Regions from separate parts of the Streptomyces sp. SM18 genome, predicted to be linked through region 1. Evidence: riboswitches for the same ligand, from Rfam matches in the RefSeq annotation. Region 1 holds a riboswitch; each other region holds the start of a gene.

Region 1 (6,311 bases):
GCGGAGGTCCCCATGGCACAAAACGGCCGCCGGGCGGCGCCGGTTCCGGAGAACCCGCGCCGCCCGGCGGCCGTGTGCCCACCCTCGGGCGGTGACGACTCAGTACGCCCCGAAGACGTTGTCGATCGAGCCGTAGCGGTCGGCGGCGTAGTTGCACGCGGCCGTGATGTTGGCGACCGGGTCGTAGCTGTCCATCGACGTACCGGGCACGTGGTAGGCCTGGAAGGTCGGGTCGATGACCTGGAGCAGGCCCTTCGACGGGACGCCGTTGATCGCGTTGATGTCCCAGTTGTTGATGGCCAGCGGGTTGCCGGAGGACTCACGCATGATGTTGCGGTGGATGCCCTCGTAGGTGCCGGGGATGCCGTGCTCGGCCATGACCGCCAGCGACTCCTTGATCCAGCCGTCCAGGTCGTTGGTGTACGCGACCGGAGCGGCCTCGACCGCGGCGACGGGGGTGCCCTGCGCGACGACCTCGTTGCCGGCGCTCTCCGTGCGGACCGCGGAATCCGAGGCCTCGGACGCGGAGGTGTCCGCCGCCTTGTTCTCGGTCCCGGCGGCCTTGTTCGCCGCGGACGCGACGGTGAGCTTCAGGCCCGGGTGAATGAGGTCGGGATTACCGCCGACGACCTTTCGGTTGTCCTTGTACAGCTGCTCCCAGCCACCGCTCACGGAATGGTCGCGGGCGATCTTGGCAAGGGAATCACCCAAGATCACGGAATACGTGGTGGTCTCCGAGTCCTTTCCGGAGATCGTCTTGCCGGACACCGGGGCCGAGACCGCCGCCTTTTCGGCCGCGGCCGGCTGGGCCGGGGCGGCGAAGGCACCGGTGGCGCCGATCACGGGAAGGGCGAGAGCGGCTCCACCCGTGGTCACGGCTATGACACCGCGAGTGAGTGAACTGCGCTTGGAACGACGGTGATTGGCCATTGCGGGCATGCTGAATTCCTCTCCGTCGCCTACGAAGTGAGCTGTCGGGTTCGAGCTGGAGATGCCCGGCCGCAGATGACTGCGGCTTCACCCCGAGCCGCTCCGGATACCGGATCGGCACTTACCTGGGTCCCCCGCTCCTGCCGTACGAGATGTGGTCGGGTTCCCGGACGGCGGCAGGATTCGGCGTTCCATCCGGAGTGAGGGTGACCGTAGGCGAGAAATGCCGAAAGGAACAAGCCCGAAATTCGTGATCACAATTCATCCGCATGATCAATTCACAGGAATTCGTGTAACCGGGCGCACACGGCCGCGCCAACTTCTCCGGCACAGAAGGGAACCGCGACCCCCTCCCGGACGTCCGCGTCGCGCCAGGGTGACCCTGGTCACTGCGTCCGATACGGGCGATTTGCACACCCCGAGCCACAGCGCGACCCGGAACGGCGTCACCCATCCAATAACACAACGAATAACACTTAAATGATTAAAACGGGCATACGGTTCACTGATGGCTGTACAGGCATAGAGCGGTCGCGTTGGTGGAACCGGTCCCGCATGACCGAGAGCCAGAGCCCCCACCTCAACCAGCCGCGGATCACCGTTCTGCCCGTCGAGCCGGGTGATCCGCCGTTCCGTCTCGTGGAGATCGACGGAGAGATCACCGGGGTCGCGTTCGGGATGACGGATGTGGTGGTCCTCGCCACGGCCGCCGGGATCCGGATCGACGACCTGGACGACCCGGCCTCGGTCCGGTGGGTGGGCGGCGGCAAGCTCACCTGGAAGCTGCACTGAGGGGCGGCACGACACCGGGGCACGGGACGGGCGCCGGAGCACCCGGGCGCGGGACGGGCGGCTGGCGGGCGTACAGCCCGCCTGAGGACGCCCCCACTCCCCCCCTCCCCGGTCCTCCGCCACCCGCCGGCGGACGTGACGCAGGCCATCGTCTCGCACCGGCGATCTCCGGGAAGGACTCCGGTACGGTGTCGAACGCTCCGGGCCCGAAGAACACCGCCCGGACGCCATCGCCACCACGTGACCACCGCGGATGCCGAGCCACGCATCCCGTGCGACGTCGCCGCCCGTCCTGTTGACCGCGCGCCTGTGACACGAGCTGGGGAGTCCGATGTTCGAGAAGGTATTGGTCGCCAACCGGGGAGAGATCGCGATCCGCGCGTTCCGCGCGGCGTTCGAGCTCGGGATCTCCACCGTCGCCGTGTACCCGTACGAGGACCGCAACTCCCTGCACCGGGCCAAGGCCGACGAGGCGTACCAGATCGGCGACCCCGGACACCCCGTGCGGGCCTACCTCTCGGTGGACGAGGTGATCAGGGCGGCCCGGAAGGCGGGCGCCGACGCCGTCTACCCGGGATACGGCTTCATGTCGGAGAACCCGGACCTCGCGGCCGCCTGCTCCGAGGCCGGGATCACGTTCGTCGGGCCGCCCGCGGCCGTGCTGAACCTGACCGGCAACAAGTCCCGCGCGGTCGCGGCCGCGCGCGAGGCGGGCGTGCCGGTGCTCAGGTCCTCCCAGCCGTCCGAGGACGTCGACACGCTCGTCGCGGCCTCCGCCGACATCGGCTTCCCGGTGTTCGTCAAGGCCGTCGCCGGGGGCGGCGGACGCGGCATGCGCCGGGTCGCCGAGGCCGGGGAGCTGCGCGAGGCGATCGACGCGGCGATGCGTGAGGCGCGCTCCGCGTTCGGCGACGCGACGGTCTTCCTCGAACAGGCGGTGATCAACCCGCGCCACATCGAGGTACAGCCTCGCCGACGCCGAGGGCGACGTCGTCCACCTCTACGAGCGGGACTGCTCGATGCAGCGGCGCCACCAGAAGGTCGTCGAGATCGCGCCCGCCCCGAACCTGGACCCGGAGCTGCGGGCGCGGATCTGCGCGGACGCCGTCGCCTTCGCGCGCCACATCGGCTACGTGAACGCGGGCACCGTCGAGTTCCTCGTCGACGAGCGCGGCAACCACGTCTTCATCGAGATGAACCCGCGCATCCAGGTCGAGCACACCGTGACCGAGCAGGTCACCGGACGCGACCTGGTGATCGCGCAACTGCGCGTCGCCGCCGGCATGACCCTGCCCGAACTGCGGCTGACCCAGGACGACATCACGCTGACCGGCACCGCCCTCCAGTGCCGCATCACCACCGAGGACCCGGCCAACGGCTTCCGGCCCGACACCGGCACCATCTCCGCCTACCGCTCCCCCGGCGGGCCCGGTGTCCGGCTGGACGGCGGCACGGTCCACACCGGCGCCGAGGTCTCCGCCCACTTCGACTCGATGCTGGTGAAACTCACCTGCCACGGGCACGACTTCGCCAACGCGGCACGGCGGGCACGGCGGGCCGTCGCGGAGTTCCGCATCCGCGGGGTCGCCACCAACCTGCCGTTCCTGGGGGCCGTGCTCGACCACCCCGACTTCCGGGCCGGGCACATCACGACCTCCTTCATCGACGAGCACCCGGAGCTGATCCGGGCCCGTCCGTCGGCCGACCGGGGCAGCCGCATGCTCAGCTACCTGGCCGAGACCACCGTCAACCGGCCGTACGGTCCGCGGCCGGCCGTCATCGACCCCGCGGACAAACTGCCCGCCCTGCCGCCCGGGACCCCTCCGGCCGGATCCCGGCAACGCCTGGCGGCCCTCGGCCCGGAGGCCTTCGCCGCCGAACTGCGCGCCCGGTCGGCCGTCGCCGTCACCGACACCACGTTCCGCGACGCGCACCAGTCGCTGCTGGCGACCCGGGTCCGTACCTGCGATCTGCTGGCCGTCGCGCCGCACGTCGCCCGGACCGCCCCGGAGCTGCTCAGCGTCGAGTGCTGGGGAGGCGCCACGTACGACGTGGCGCTGCGCTTCCTCGCCGAGGACCCGTGGGAGCGGCTGGCGGCGATCCGGGAGGCGGTCCCCAACATCTGTACGCAGATGCTGCTGCGTGGCCGCAACACGGTCGGGTACACGCCCTACCCCACCGAGGTCACCGAGGCGTTCGTCGCGGAGGCGGCGGCCACCGGGATGGACATCTTCCGGATCTTCGACGCCCTCAACGACGTCTCCCAGATGCGTCCGGCGATCGACGCCGTCCGCGCCACCGGCACCTCGGTCGCCGAGGTCGCCCTCTGCTACACCGCCGACCTCTCCGACCCCGGTGAGTCCCTGTACACCCTGGACTACTACCTCCGGCTCGCCGAGCAGATCGTGGAGGCGGGCGCGCATGTCCTCGCCGTCAAGGACATGGCCGGGCTGCTGCGTCCGCCCGCCGCCCGCACCCTGGTCACCGCGCTGCGCGAGCGGTTCGACCTGCCGGTCCACCTGCACACCCACGACACCGCGGGCGGGCAGCTCGCCACGCTGATCGCCGCCGTCGACGCGGGGGTGGACGCGGTGGACGCGGCCGTCGCCTCGATGGCCGGTACGACCAGCCAGCCCCCGCTGTCGGCGCTGGTCGCCGCCACCGACCACACCGAGCGCGCGACCGGCCTCTCGCTCCAGGCCGTGGGCGACCTGGAGCCCTACTGGGAGGCGACCCGCAAGGTGTACGCCCCCTTCGAGTCGGGGCTCGCCTCGCCCACCGGCCGGATCTACCACCACGAGATCCCCGGCGGTCAGCTCTCCAACCTGCGCCAGCAGGCCATCGCGCTCGGCCTGGGCGACCGCTTCGAACTCATCGAGGAGTGCTACGCCGCCGCCGACCGCATGCTGGGCCGCCTGGTGAAGGTGACCCCCTCGTCGAAGGTGGTCGGTGACCTGGCGCTGCACCTGGTGGGCGCCGGGGTCCGGGCGGCGGACTTCGAGGCGGATCCCGGCAGGTTCGACGTACCGGACTCCGTGATCGGGTTCCTGCGCGGCGAGCTGGGTGACCCGCCCGGCGGGTGGCCCGAGCCGTTCCGCACCCGCGCGCTCCAGGGGCGCCCGGCGAAGGCGGGGGTGCCGCAGCTGACGGACGAGGACCGGGAGGGGCTGGCACGCTCACCGCGCGAGACCCTGAACCGGCTCCTCTTCCCCGGCCCCACCAAGGAGTTCACGGCCCACCGCGAGGCGTACGGGGACACCTCCGTCCTGCCGACGCGGGACTTCCTGTACGGGCTGGAGACGGAGACCGAGCACACCGTCACGCTCGAACCCGGTGTCACCCTGCTGATCGAGCTGGAGGCCGTGTCCGAGGCCGACGAGCGCGGGTACCGCAGCGTACTGGCCACGCTCAACGGGCAGTTGAGGCCGGTGTCGGTGCGGGACAGGTCCGTGGCGACCGAGGTCAAGGCGGCGGAGAAGGCGGACCGCGGCAACGACCGCCATGTCGCGGCCCCGTTCGCCGGGGTCGTGACGTTGCAGGTGGAGGAGGGCGCCCCGGTGACAGCCGGTCAGACGGTGGCCACCATCGAGGCGATGAAGATGGAGGCGTCGATCACCGCGCAGGCGGACGGGACGGTACGGCGGCTGGCGATCGGCGGGATCCAGCAGGTCGAGGCCGGCGACCTGCTCATCGAGATCGGCTGACGGGCCCCGGCCGGTCCCGGCGGTACGCTGCCGGGCCGGCCGGCCGTGGTTGTCACGCCCCGCTCGGTGCGCCCGGCAGGCCGCCCCGCACAGGAACGGCTCAGCGCTCCCGCTCGGCCGGGTCGGACGCGGCGCGCTTCCCGGCCGGCCGCCGGTGCGCCTCCCGGTGCGGCCCGCGCGAGCGGCGCGGACCCGGACCGCGTCCGTGGCCGAACGCCGCCATGCACGCCTCCATCTCGCGCCGCTCCCGTCCCCGCAGCAGCCACGCCCCGATCGCCAGTCCGGCCACGGCGGTGGCGCCCGAGGCCGCCACCCCCGCGACCGCGACGAGCGGGACCGGGGTCAGCAGGAGGAGCGCCGTGAGGGCGGCGCACCCCCAGCCGGCCACGACGGCGGCGGCTCCCGCCCGCCGGGAATGCGGCCGGTCCCCGCCGGCCCGCAGATCGACGCAGGCGGGCAGATACCAGACGTTGCCCGCCAGGCAGACGACGGTGACTCCCAGTGCCAGGACACCGTGGGACATCGGACGGCACTCTCCTCGGGTCGGCCGTACGGGACGGCGGATCGGTCGTACGGGAACGGATCGGTCGTACGGGGAAATGGGGACGGGGGCGCCGGCAGGGCAGCCGGTCGTACGGGCCTGCGGGTCAGGGCCGGGCGGCGGCGTGGTCGAGTTCCGCGTGGTCGAGGGCGGCGATCTCCGGGTGGTGCAGGTCGAACGCCGGGGACTCGCTGCGGATCCGGGGAAGCGCCGTGAAGTTATGCCGGGGAGGAGGACACGAGGTGGCCCACTCCAGCGAACGGCCGTAGCCCCAGGGGTCGTCGACCTCCACCTTCTCGGCGTACTGGGAGGTCTTCCAGATGTTGTAGAAGAAGGGCAGGAAC
Region 2 (6,311 bases), 2.9 Mb from region 1:
AGCCGCGTGGTGATCTCCCGTACCCGCTCCAGGGACACCCGGGAGTGGTGGATCGCCTCGCTGTCGTATTCCTGGAGGCCGAGCGCGATGGCGGCGACCGTGGTGACCGTCCCGGCGAGGCCCACGAGCGTCGCCGCGTCCGCGAGGGGCACCGTCTCCCCGGCCAGGTCCAGGGCCGCGGCGATGTCCGCGCGGACCGCGTCGATCCGGTCGGGCGCGGGCGGATCGGACACGGCCCCGTCCACCACGAGGTGACGTTCCGTCATACGGACGCAGCCCATGTCCACGGACCGGGCCGCGCGGACCGTGTCGTCGCCGAGGACGAACTCGGTGGAGCCGCCGCCGATGTCCACGACGAGGAAGGGCCGTTCCAGGCGGTCGCTGCCCGCCAGCTCCTTGGTGGCGCCGTCGAAGGAGAGCTGGGCCTCCTGGTCACCGCTGACGACCTCGGGCACGACGCCGAGGATGTCGCGGACCCCCTGGACGAACGTGTCGCTGTTCTCCGCGTCGCGGGTGGCGGAGGTGGCGACGAACCGCACCTTCCCGGCGCCCAGCTCCTCGATCACGGCGGCGTACTCACGGCAGACGGCGAGGGTGCGCTCCAGCGCCTCCGGGGCGAGCCGCCCGGTGCGGTCGACGCCCTGGCCGAGCCGGACGATCTCCATCCGGCGGTCCAGGTCGGTGAGGTGCCCGGTGGCCGGATCGACGTCGGCGACGAGCAGGCGGATGGAGTTGGTACCGCAGTCGATGGCGGCAACGCGGGTCATGGGGCTGGCTCCTGTGGTGGTACGGACGACGCCGGGACGCTCGGGGAGGAACCCGCGAGCGGGGCGGTGCGGCCGGGGAGGCGTCCCGGCCGCACCGGTCCGGTCAGGACGGTTCCCTCTCGCCGCACGGGGTGACGCAGGGGCCCTTGGCCCACCACTCGGGCAGCATCGCGATCGCCTCGTCGCCCAGCGGGTTGACCCCGGGACCGGCCGCCAGCGAGTGGCCGACCAGGACGTGCAGGCACTTGACGCGGTCCGGCATACCGCCCGCGCTCGGGAAGCCCTCCAGCACCTCGATGGCGTCCCGGCGCGCGAGGTAGTCCTCGTGCGCCGCGCGGTAGGCGGCCGCCAACTCCGGGTCGGTGGCCAGGCGCTCGGTCATCTCCTTCATGACGCCGTTCGCCTCCAGCGTGCCGATCGCGGAGGCGGCACGCGGACACGTCAGGTAGTACGTCGTCGGGAACGGCGTGCCGTCCTCCAGACGGGGCTGCGTCTCGACCACGTCCGGGTTGCCGCACGGGCAGCGGTGCGCGATCGCGCGCAGACCGCGCGGCGGCCGGCCGAGCTGCTGCTCGAACGCGGCGACGTCCGCAGCGGTGGGCGCGGTGGGTTCGGTCTGCGGAGGGGGCGTGTCCATGCCTGCCTTGAATGTCATCGTTCGGTCGTCATGTGTCGGTGTGCGTACGGGGACGGGGTCAGTCGCGGTCCGCGCTGTCGATGCCGTCCCAGAGGTTGGAGTGCCAGGGCTTGCCGCCCGCGCCCGGTCCGCCTCGGCGGGCGTCGGCCGCGTCCGGGTCGATCACCGTGTAACTCGTCTCCCCGGGCATCACGTAGTGCAGGTGCTCACGCGCGAGACGGCGGATGTAGGCGTCGTCCTTGAGGCGCGCCTTCTCGTCCCGCAGCTCCTCGGTACGCGCCCGCGCGTCCCGCGCGAGCCGCTGCTGCTCGGCGATCTGGTCGCCCTGGGAGATGTACTGCCGCATCGGGTACGCGAGGACGACCACCAGCGAGCAGACGACCAGCGCCAGGAACGCGGCCCGGCCGGTGAGCCGGGAGCGGCGTGCCTGGCGGCGGTTCTGGGAGCGGTAGACGCGGGCCGCGGTCTGCTCGCCGAGCAGGCGCAGCCTGGTCGTGGTGGAGAACCGGTCGCGGTCCTTCACGGCCATCTCTCACGCCTCCCCGTTACGCACGTCCGTCCCCGCACACGGTACGGGACCGAGTGCGGGGACGGACGGAGGCTGCGGCTCCGGGCCGGCTGTCAGCCCTCGTGGCGGAAGCGCGGGAACGCCGAACGGCCCGCGTAGACCGCGGCGTCGTCGAGGATCTCCTCGATGCGCAGCAGCTGGTTGTACTTGGCGACGCGGTCCGAGCGGGCCGGGGCGCCGGTCTTGATCTGACCGCAGTTCACGGCGACGGCGAGGTCCGCGATGGTGACGTCCTCGGTCTCACCGGAGCGGTGCGACATCATGCACTTGAAGCCGTTGCGCTGGGCCAGCTCGACGGCGTCCAGGGTCTCGGTCAGCGAACCGATCTGGTTGACCTTGACGAGCAGGGCGTTGGCGGAGCCCTCCTCGATGCCGCGCGAGAGGCGCTCGGGGTTGGTGACGAACAGGTCGTCACCGACGATCTGCACCTTGGCGCCGAGCCGGTCGGTGATGACCTTCCAGCCCGCCCAGTCGTCCTCGTACAGCGGGTCCTCGATGGAGACCAGCGGGTACGCGGAGACCAGCTCCTCGTAGTACTCGGTCATCTCGGCGGCCGAGCGGGACTTGCCCTCGAACTCGTAGACGCCGTCCTTGTAGAACTCGGACGCGGCGACGTCGAGCGCGAGCGCCACGTCACGGCCCGGGACGTAGCCCGCCTCCTTGACGGCCTCGAGGATGAGGTCGAGGGCGGCGCGGTTGGACTCCAGGTTCGGGGCGAAGCCGCCCTCGTCACCGAGGCCGGTGGACAGGCCCTTGGTCTTGAGGACCTTCTTCAGCGTGTGGTAGATCTCCGCACCCCAGCGCAGGGCCTCGGAGAACGACTCGGCGCCGATCGGCGCGATCATGAACTCCTGGATGTCCACGTTGGAGTCGGCGTGCGAGCCGCCGTTGAGGATGTTCATCATCGGAACGGGCAGCAGGTGCGCGTTCGGGCCGCCGAGGTAGCGGAAGAGCGGGAGGTCGGAGGCCTCGGACGCGGCGTGCGCCACGGCCAGCGAGACGCCGAGGATGGCGTTGGCGCCGAGCGAGCCCTTGTTCTCGGTGGCGTCCAGGTCGAACATCGCCTGGTCGATGAGGCGCTGCTCGGTGGCGTCGTACCCGACGAGCTCCGGGCCGATCTGCTCGATCACGGCGAGGACGGCCTTCTCGACGCCCTTGCCCTGGTAGCGGTTGGGGTCGCCGTCACGAAGCTCGATGGCCTCGAACGCACCGGTGGAGGCGCCGGACGGAACAGCAGCACGTCCCGTGCTGCCGTCGTCGAGACCAACCTCGACCTCGACCGTGGGGTTACCCCGGGAGTCGAGGATTTCCCTGGCTACGACGACGTCGATGGACGGCACGAGGCATCTCCTTCTGGGATCTGACACTGGTTGGGCAGGGTCACTGTGGCCTTGCGACACGAGCCTAACCGGCCTGGCCCGCTGCGTCGGCCCGCCGCCCGTCCCCTGGGACGAAAAAGGACCCAAGGGCCCGCATTACGGGCAAAGCTTCAGAATTTTACTGACTGGTAACCACAAGTGTTGAACACGCGCACCCCTGGCGCGCCTCGGGAGGCGCCCCCGGACCGGCCGCCGGACACGCCCCCGGCCCGGCGCGCACGGGGGCGGCGCGCCGGGCCGGGGGCGTGTTTCGAAAGTAGCGCCGTCCGCCCGGAGGGCGGGGCCCGCGGCGTCCGGTGCGTGCGATCGCAAGGCGGAGGATCACCCTCGTACTGGACGTACTGGGGCGACTCCGACAATGCGGCGAGCGTGCGTGCCGGGCGTCGCGGGCCAGGCGGGACTTTCGAAACACGCCCTTGGGGGGAGGAGGGTCCCAGGACTACTTCAGGTGGAGCTGCTGACCCGGGAAGATCAGGTCGGCGTCCTTGACGATGTCGTCGTTCAGCTCGAACAGCTTCTGCCAGCCGCCCTTGACGTGCTCGGCCTCGGCGATCTTGCTGAGGGTGTCGCCGGCCTCGACCTTGTACTCGCCGTCGCCCTTCTCGACCTTCTGGCCGGTCGGGGTGGTGACGGTCCCGGTGGGGGCCGTGCGCTTCTCGCTGCGGGTGGTGGGCTGCTCGGCCTTGCGCTCCGGCTGGGCCGCCGGGGCGGAGTCGCCGTTCTTGCCGGTGGTGGAGGCGGAGGCGGAGCCGGTGTCCACGCCCGGGTCCACACCGTCGTTGCTCAGGCCGCCGGCACCGGCGCAGGCCCAGGCACCCGGCCCCTGGAGCGCGAGCAGCTTCTCGGCGGTGGCTATCTGCTGTTCCTTGGTGGCCAGGTCGGCGCGGGCCGCGTACTGCGTGCCGCCGGCGGCCGCCCAGCTGGACTGCGAGAACTGGAGGCCACCGTAGTAGCCGTTGCCGGTGTTGATGGACCAGTTGCCACCGGACTCGCACTGCGCGACGGCGTCCCAGGTGGCGACGGACGCGGCGGAGGCGTTGGACGCGCCCATCAGCGGGACGACGACGGCGGCACCGGCGACACCGGCCAGGGTGGCGACCCGGACGGCCTTGGAGGGACGGCGGTGCTTGCCCTTGCTCGAAAGCAGCATGGTTCTCCTCACCGACGCCTACGAGGTGAGCTGTCGGGTTCGGGCTGTGAGTCGCCCGGCCACTCGCACTCGCGAGCGGCTTCACCCCGAGCCGGCCCCGCCCGTCCATGGACGGCCTGGTCCGGCACTTACCTGGGTCCCCCGCTCCTGCCTACGGCGCTTTACGCGTCTGTGCCCTTCGGCCGACGGCAGGATTCGGCGTGACGGTCGAAGGGGCCCGCGGTGCGAGCGGCTTAGACCGTAAACACACCCAACCCCGACATTCAAAGATGGACATAACGAACAATCAGCGCTTACCGGTGCGGCGGGGTGGATCGTTTCCGCAGGTCGGAGCCGATGCGGGCGAACCGGAGGGCCGGGACCCGCCGGTCACAGCAAAGAGACCCATGTCTCACTTACGCATAAGTGGACATAGGCCTCTGAACTACCCTTGATTTCGGGGTGTTTTCCCGCTTTTGATCACTCGCCGGTGACGGCCGCCGCCCCGGACGACGCGGCGCCCGCCGCCGTGCCGGACGGCTGCGTCAGGTCGAGGTTCAGGCCGGGGAGGATCAGGTCCGGGTCGGCGCCCACCTCGGCCTTGTTGGCCTCGTAGAGCGCGGGCCAGCCGCCGGGCAACTCCCGCTCCTCGGCGATCGACCAGAGGTTGTCGCCCTCCTGGACGGTGTACGTGCCGTCCGCGTCCGCCGGGGCGCCCTCGCGCACGGTGGAGTCGCCCCGGGAGGCGTGCCTGCCGGACTCGCGCCCGTCCGGCCCGGTCGTGCCCGCGCTCTCCTCGGGCGCGGGGGCTCCCCGGTGCTTCCCGCCCTCGGCGCCCTGCGAGGCGCCGGGCGTCCGCGAGGTCTCCGACGAGGGGGTGGCGGAGGGCGAGGAGGACGTCCCGTCCGTGCCCGGGGTCGCGCCGCTCCGGCCCGGGGTGTCCGCACCGGCGCTCGGGGAACCGGCGTCCGGGGAGCCCGTGGCGTCGTCGGCCGGCTTCTTCGTCGTCTTGCCCGCGGCGTCGTCCGACGCCTCGTCGGACGCGCCCTCGGTGGCCTCCGGCGAGGGCGTGGCCGTCTCGTCGGCCGCCGGGTCGCCGCCCGGGTCGACGCCCGGCAGCACCCCGTCCACCGCGAGCCCGGATATCACCGCGCAGCTGGGCCAGGCCTGGGGGCCCTTGGCGTCCAGCACCTTCTCGGCGACGGCGATCTGCTGCGACCGGCTGGCGAGGTCGGCACGGTCCGCGTACGCCGTACCGCCGTAGGCCTTCCAGGTGTCCTGCGAGAACTGGAGGCCACCGTAGGAGCCGTTGCCGAGGTCGGCGCTCCACATGCCCCCGCTCTCGCACTCGGCGACCCGGTCCCAGGTCGAGGCGTCTGCGGCGTGCGCACCCGTCGCGCCGAGCAGCGGGATGGCGATGGCCGATCCCGTCACACCGGCGGTGACGACGATGGCGGGTGCCTGACGAGGCCGGCGGTGTCTGCCGTTCGCGGAGCCCATGGGCATTGCCTTCCGTGTGACTGACAGATGTCGAGTGGGTCGAACGGTGAACCTAGCGGGACTCGAACGTGTGTCACAAGTCGATGCAGCGGAGATCACGCGAAAGTCACAGAGTTGACGGAGTGTCACCTTCGGCGGGCGCCCGTCCGGGACCGAACTCCACGGGAAGGGTCCGCAGTCCCCGCATGATGAGCCCGCCGCGCCGGCGCAATTCACCCGGTTCCACGGCCAGGCGCAGGTCAGGAAGGCGCCCCAGCAGTGTAGCCAAGGCGGTCTGCCCCTCCAGCCGGGCCAGCGGCGCGCCCAGGCAGTAGTGGATGCCGTGCCCGTA
Region 3 (6,311 bases), 1.9 Mb from region 1:
CCGGCGGGTCACCGGGCGCCTGTCGCCCGGCCGCTCACCAGGTGCGTGTCACCCGGCCGCTCACCGGGTGCGTGTCACCGGCCGTTCCCTTCCTCGCCCCGGCCGTCCGGCTGTCAATCCGTGTCGTCGACCGGGAGCGGCGGCAGATCGGGCTCCACGAACAGGCCCGCGTACTGCGGGGAGGGCAGCGGGGCCGGCGCGCCCGGGTCCGTGGCCGCGGCCAGGCTGTCGGGGTGCCGCTGCGTGGAGCGTGCGGGCATGTCGGTCATCGAGTGTCCTGTACGTAGGTGTGCGGTGGGAGCCCCGTGACCCTGCCTGGCGGTGAGAACGGCTCGGCTGGTCGCGACCGGGGCGGCGACGAAGCGCCGCTCCCCGGTGCCGCACCGCTCCGGGGGCATCCGGATCAACACGCGGTGTATGCAGACTGTAGCCCTCTCGGCACGGCTTCCCGCTGAATTTGCGCTGTCCGGCACGACGTTCGGTGCGTGGCGGCGGGGGTGAGCCCCGCCCGGCGGCGCGGAACGGGGCAGAGGCGCCCCTCGCGCGACACGCCAGGGGCACGAGAGGCACGAGAGGCACGAGAGGCACGAGGGGCACGAGGGGCCCACACCGTGGGCAGCGGGCCCGAGACAGGCGCCAGGCGTACGTCCACACCTCCGGCACGACGGGCGCACCCCGCACGACGGGACATGCCTGGGGCGGGACGGGACACGCCTCGGGCGGGACGGGGCCCGCCCGCCGGTCAGGCGCTCCGGGAGGCCGCTCCGGTCTCCGCGCCGCTCTCGGGCGCCACGGGGGCGGCCGCCCCCGTGGCCGACGTCTTGCGGATGTGGATCATCAGGCCGAGGAACCCGGCGATGAAGCCGCTGACCAGACCGGAGACGCCGTGGTTCAGCGCGTTGATCCCGGCGCTGCCCGGCATACCGATGGCCAGGTAGTTGACGAGGGCGCTCATCACCGCCCCCGCCACCCCGCCGAAGACTCCACTGATGACCGAGGCACGGAGCGGCGACGGTGCGGTGGAAGGGACGTGGGCAGGTCTGAGCGGTGTGGACATCGTCGAGGGCCCTCCAGACAGGCTGTTGCGCGAGATCGGGGGTGCGCCCACATCCTTGGTCACCGGACCACGTGTGGCAACTACTCGGTAGCAAAGGGTGGTTGGAGGGTGATGCCGGTTCCGTGGACCTCCCGGTCGCCGGGTGGGCACGGGCGGTCGGCGGCGACGTGGTCATGAGGACCCCGCGGATGGCGTAGAGTTGGCATCACAACGGCGCGGGGTGGAGCAGCTCGGTAGCTCGCTGGGCTCATAACCCAGAGGTCGCAGGTTCAAATCCTGTCCCCGCTACTGAAGACGGTGGCCCGGATCCTTCCAAGGATCCGGGCCACCGTCGTATGCCCCCGTATGCCGCTTGTCCGGCCTCGTCCAGGCCTTCCCACCGGGCCCCACCGCGAGTGCACCGCCGTCCCCGGCCGGTCCTCCGCCGGTCCTCCTCCCGCCCGCCGCCGGAACGCCTTGACCTTGACGCGACGTAAAGATCTAGCGTCTCCGGCATGGAGTGGTCCATCCAGGAAATCGCCCGCCGCGCGGGCACCACGAGCCGCACGCTCCGGCACTACGGCGACATCGGGCTTCTGGCGCCCAGCCGGACCGGTGCCAACGGCTACCGCTACTACGACCAGGCCGCCCTCGTCCGGTTGCAGCGGATTCTGCTGCTGCGGGAGCTGGGCCTCTCGCTGTCCGCCGTCAAGGACGTACTGGAGGGCCAGCGGGACACCTCCGCGGCCCTGCGGGCGCACCTGGGCCTGCTGGAGCGGGAGCGGGAGCGGATCGGGCGGCAGATCGCCTCGGTACGGACCACCCTTCACCGGACCGAGAAGGGGCAGGAACTCATGGCCGAGGACATGTTCGACGGCTTCGATCACACCGTCTACGAGGAGGAGGTCACCGATCGCTGGGGGCGGGAGGCCTACGAGAAGGGCGACCGGTGGTGGCGCGGGCTGGGACCGGAGGAGCGTACGGCCTTCCTGGCCGAGCACGACACCCTCGCCCGGGACTACGGGCAGGCACGGGCCGGTGGTCTGGAGGCCGGCGGCGACGTGGTGCAGGACATCGCGCGACGGCACTGCGCGTGGCTCTCGACGACCGCGCCGGCCACCCGTTCGTACGTGATCGGGCTCGGCGCCATGTATGTCGCCGATCCACGCTTCGCGAAGAACTACGATCGGTACGGGGACGGCACCGCCGCCCTCATACGGGATGCACTGACGATCTACGCGCGGCACCGGCTCTCCGACTGACCTCCGGAGGGCGGCGCCCCGGCGCGCTCCCCCTTCCGGCCCATGCCGAGCCGCCGCGCGCGGCGCGGCTCCGGGCGGTGCGGGCGGGGCGCGGTACCGTCCGCAGCCGTGGGCGGACCGGGCAGGAGTACACAGGTGGGGAAGCGGGACGGACAGCGCGGCGGGCTCATGGAGGGCTCCCGGACGCGGCGGTTCGTGTGGGCGCTGCCCGCCCTGATGATCGTGGCCGGCGCGGCGGTCGACCTGACGACCTCGCCCAACTTCTCCGCCATCCCGCTCTTCGCCGCGGCGCCGCTGATCGCCGCTCCCTTCTTCTCGCTGGCCAGCACCGTCCGTACGGCGGGGGCCGCCTTCCTCGTCGTCCTGGCCATCCGGGCCGCGCACGGCACGCTCGGCCACGTCGTGCCGCTCACCGAACTGCTCACCCTGGTCACCGTCTCCGCGCTCGCCCTCGTCATCAACAGCGTCGTGCGGCACAGCAACGAGCAGTTGGCCTCGGCCCGGGTCATCGCGGAGACGGCGATGCGGGCGGTGCTGCCCACACCGGACGACCGGATCGGCGGCCTGATGGTCGCGGCCCGCTACGAGGCGGCGCAGGCCGACGAGTTCGTCGGCGGCGACCTCTTCGCCATCGTGGACACACCGCACGGGGTGCGGCTGGTCGTCGGGGACGTGCGGGGCAAGGGGCTGGAGGCCGTGGGGGCGGTGGCCGTGGTGATCGGGGCCTTCCGGGAGGCGGCCGAGCAGGAGTCCTCCCTGGAAGGGGTGGCGCAGCGGCTGGAACGGGCGCTGGCCCGTGAGGGGGTGCGGCGGGGCGGACTGGACTCCGTGGAGGGGTTCGTCACCGCCGTCCTCGCCGAGATCCCGGTCGGGTCGGACGTCCTGCGGATCGTCAACCGGGGGCACCCCGAGCCGATCCTGCTGCACGGCGGGGGAGAGCTCCAGGTGCTGGCACCGGCTGTGCCCGCGCTGCCGATCGGCATGGGCCTGGACATGTGGCCGGACCGGTCCGACGAGTGGCCGATGCCCGCCGGGGCGACGCTGCTCGTCTACACGGACGGCCTGTCGGAGGCGCGGAACGCGCGCGGTGTCTTCTACGACCCGGCGGGACGGCTGCGCGGCCGGACCTTCCCGGGGCCCGAGGAGTTGCTCTCCGCGCTGACCGACGACGTCCGGCTGCACACCGGGGGCCGGACGACGGACGACATGGCGCTGCTCGCCGTCGGACGGCCCGACACGGGCCGACAGGGCCCGCGGAGACCGTGAGCGTCGCGGGGCGGGACGGCGGATGAGCGGTCGCGACCGTCCGTGATCACGAGAACCCGCTCCGCATAACATTTGACGAACCGTCAGAAACTGACGACCGGGCACGAGGCGCTCCAGGCGCCCGCTTGACCCCGATTCCTGCTGATAAGTCCCGCCCGAAGTCGTGAACGATCAGTGGGAACGGCTTGGAATCGGACCCCGGTGTCTATTAACGTTCGATAACGCAGCGCGGTCGTCCCAGTCGTCGCAAGAGGCGGCACCGTGCGCGAGCGCCGAATTCCGCAAGGGAACCGGGGAACCACCTACATGGGGTGAATCGGACACCTGTGTCTCGTGAGAGACGTCAGGGGTCCGTAGGAGACCTTCCTGCTCCGAACCCGTCAGCTAACCCGGTAGGCGAGAAGGAAGGAAAGGAGTGCGCCCACGTGGCGTCGAATCAGCCTGCCCCCGAGACCTCGTCCCCCTTCAGGCCCGCGGCCTTCGGTGACGAGAACACGACGCGGGGAGAATGGAATCCCACCGAGGATTCCCTCCGGCCCGTTCGCGGCAGGCATCGCGTGGCCAAGCAGCGCGGTCTCGCCCGTAGCTCCACCGTCCTCGGTGTCGGCGTCATCGCGGCCGTCGGCGCGGGAGGCATGGCCACCGCGCAGGGCAAGCCGCCGGTCTCCATCTCCCTTCCCGATTCCGTCAAGGACAATCTTCCCGATCCCTCATCCCTTCCCGGTGTGGGCGCGTTCATGTCCGGCGGTTCCGACGCGGACGACACGACAGCCGTCACCGCGTCCGCCCCGCTGACCAGCGCCGGCATCACCGCCACGGAGGCCGAGCAGGGCGCCACCGACGCCGGTGAGGCGCTGCGCGCCCGCATCCTCCAGCAGGCCGAGCAGCAGCAGTCCGGTGCCGAGGCCGAGGCCAGGGCCGCGGAGGAGTCGGCGGCGGCCGAACAGGCCGCGAAGGAAGCCGCGAAGCAGCAGAGTGCGGCCGAGGCCAAGGCCGCGGCGGAGAAGAAGGCGGCGGAGGAAGCGGCGAAGGCGAAGGCGGAGGCCGAGCGCCTCGCCAAGCTGGCCGCCAGCTACTCCCTCCCCACCTCCTCGTACACGATCACCTCGACCTTCGGCCAGGCCGGATCGCTGTGGTCCTCCGGCCAGCACACCGGGCTCGACTTCGCCGCTCCCACCGGTACCCCGGTCAAGGCCGTGCACGGCGGGACGGTCAAGTCGGCCGGCTGGTCCGGTTCGTACGGCTACCGCACGGTGCTGGAGCTCGACGACGGCACCGAGATCTGGTACTGCCACCAGTCCTCGATGGACGTGACGGCGGGCCAGCGGGTCAACACCGGCGACACCATCGGCCGGGTCGGCGCCACGGGCAACGTGACGGGCCCTCACCTCCACCTGGAGGTCCACACCGCGGACGGCTCCGGCATCGACCCGATGAGCTGGCTCCGCAGCAAGGGCCTGACGGTCTGAGCCCCGACGCCGGTCCACCGGCGCGCGCCGCCCAGCCGCGACGGTGGACCGGCGTGCCGCGCCGTGCCGCGGCGGTCCAGCGGCGTACCCCGGGCACCCCTCCGGTGCTTCTGAAACCCCGGCAGCCCTGACGCTCACCCCCCGACGCCAGGGCTGCCGGTCCGCGCCGTCTCCGGTCCGGCCTTCCTGACACGGACGTCTGACACGGAAGGTCCGGCACAGACGTCTGACACGATCGGCGGTACGAGCGGAATAGTGACTTCCGCCGCCCTGTTGACCTCCGGCATGACGTCCTATCGCGCACTCGGCGCTTCGAGCCTCCAGGTCTTCCCGCTCGCCCTCGGCGGCAACGTCTTCGGCTGGACCGCCGACGAGGCCGCCTCCTTCGCCGTCCTCGACGCGTACACCGCGGCCGGCGGCAACTTCGTCGACACCGCCGACTCGTACTCCTCCTGGATCCCGGGCAACGAGGGCGGCGAGTCGGAGACCCTCATCGGCGCGTGGCTGAAGTCGCGCGGCCGCCGCGACGACGTGGTCGTCGCCACCAAGGTCGGGGGCCACCCCGCGTACAAGGGGCTCTCGCCCGACAACGTCAAGAAGGCGGCCGAGGCGTCGCTGCGGCGGCTCGGCACCGACCACATCGATCTCTACTACACGCACTTCGACGACGAGAGCGTCCCGGTCGAGGACATCGTCACCGCCCTCGACGAGCTGGTGAAGGCGGGACACGTCCGGGAGATCGCCGCTTCCAACATCAGCCCCGAGCGGCTGAAGGCCTCCCTGGACTTCTCCGAGCGCGAGGGCCTGGCCCGCTACGTGGCGCTCCAGCCGCACTACAACCTCGTCTCCCGCGACACCTACGAGGGCGCGCTGCTGGACACCGCGGCCGACGCCGGGCTCGCCGCCGTCCCGTACTTCGCCCTCGCCTCCGGCTTCCTGACCGGAAAGTACCGTCCGGGCACCGAGGTGGAGAGCGCGCGGGCGGGCAGCGCCGCCGCCCACCTGGAGACGGAGCGCGGGCGCGCGGTCCTCGCGGCGCTCGACGCGGTGGCGCGGGAGCAGGAGGCCGAGATCGCCACCGTCGCACTGGCCTGGCTCGCCGCCCGCCCCACGGTCGTCGCCCCGATCGCCTCCGCCCGCACGGTCGGGCAGCTGCCCGCGCTGCTGGCGGTCGCGAACCTGCGGCTGACGGACGACCAGATGACCCGGCTGACCGAGGCCTCCGCCTGAGACAGCCGGCCCGGAACGGGCCCGCGTCATCAACGCGGGCCCGCCCCG

The links. Region 1 has a riboswitch for cyclic di-AMP ahead of B9S64_RS26000 (transglycosylase SLT domain-containing protein). Riboswitches for the same ligand answer to the same signal wherever they lie in the genome.
Region 2: it holds a riboswitch for cyclic di-AMP, as region 1 does, so the genes downstream of both, B9S64_RS12715 (transglycosylase family protein) here and B9S64_RS26000 (transglycosylase SLT domain-containing protein) in region 1, are expected to answer to the same signal.
Region 3: it holds a riboswitch for cyclic di-AMP, as region 1 does, so the genes downstream of both, B9S64_RS17650 (M23 family metallopeptidase) here and B9S64_RS26000 (transglycosylase SLT domain-containing protein) in region 1, are expected to answer to the same signal.

The regions. Positions count from the first base shown of each region.
Region 1 is NZ_CP029342.1:5,799,627-5,805,937, reverse strand. Features, by position in the region: gene B9S64_RS26000 (transglycosylase SLT domain-containing protein) at 100-939, opposite strand; cyclic di-AMP (ydaO/yuaA leader) riboswitch at 944-1,129, opposite strand; gene B9S64_RS25995 (hypothetical protein) at 1,486-1,722, shown strand; partial or broken gene B9S64_RS25990 (pyruvate carboxylase) at 2,054-5,426, shown strand; gene B9S64_RS25985 (hypothetical protein) at 5,527-5,949, opposite strand; gene ctaD (cytochrome c oxidase subunit I) at 6,074-6,311, opposite strand, start outside.
Region 2 is NZ_CP029342.1:2,884,759-2,891,069, forward strand. Features, by position in the region: gene B9S64_RS12690 (Ppx/GppA phosphatase family protein) at 1-767, opposite strand, end outside; gene B9S64_RS12695 (DUF501 domain-containing protein) at 871-1,404, opposite strand; gene B9S64_RS12700 (septum formation initiator family protein) at 1,463-1,933, opposite strand; gene eno (phosphopyruvate hydratase) at 2,026-3,312, opposite strand; gene B9S64_RS12715 (transglycosylase family protein) at 3,791-4,501, opposite strand; cyclic di-AMP (ydaO/yuaA leader) riboswitch at 4,502-4,670, opposite strand; gene B9S64_RS12720 (transglycosylase family protein) at 4,961-5,980, opposite strand; gene B9S64_RS12725 (cytochrome P450) at 6,087-6,311, opposite strand, start outside.
Region 3 is NZ_CP029342.1:3,908,582-3,914,892, forward strand. Features, by position in the region: gene B9S64_RS34525 (hypothetical protein) at 114-269, opposite strand; gene B9S64_RS17630 (hypothetical protein) at 743-1,057, opposite strand; tRNA gene B9S64_RS17635 (tRNA-Met) at 1,272-1,345, shown strand; gene B9S64_RS17640 (MerR family transcriptional regulator) at 1,552-2,298, shown strand; gene B9S64_RS17645 (PP2C family protein-serine/threonine phosphatase) at 2,341-3,564, shown strand; cyclic di-AMP (ydaO/yuaA leader) riboswitch at 3,825-3,978, shown strand; gene B9S64_RS17650 (M23 family metallopeptidase) at 3,990-5,033, shown strand; gene B9S64_RS17655 (aldo/keto reductase) at 5,319-6,263, shown strand.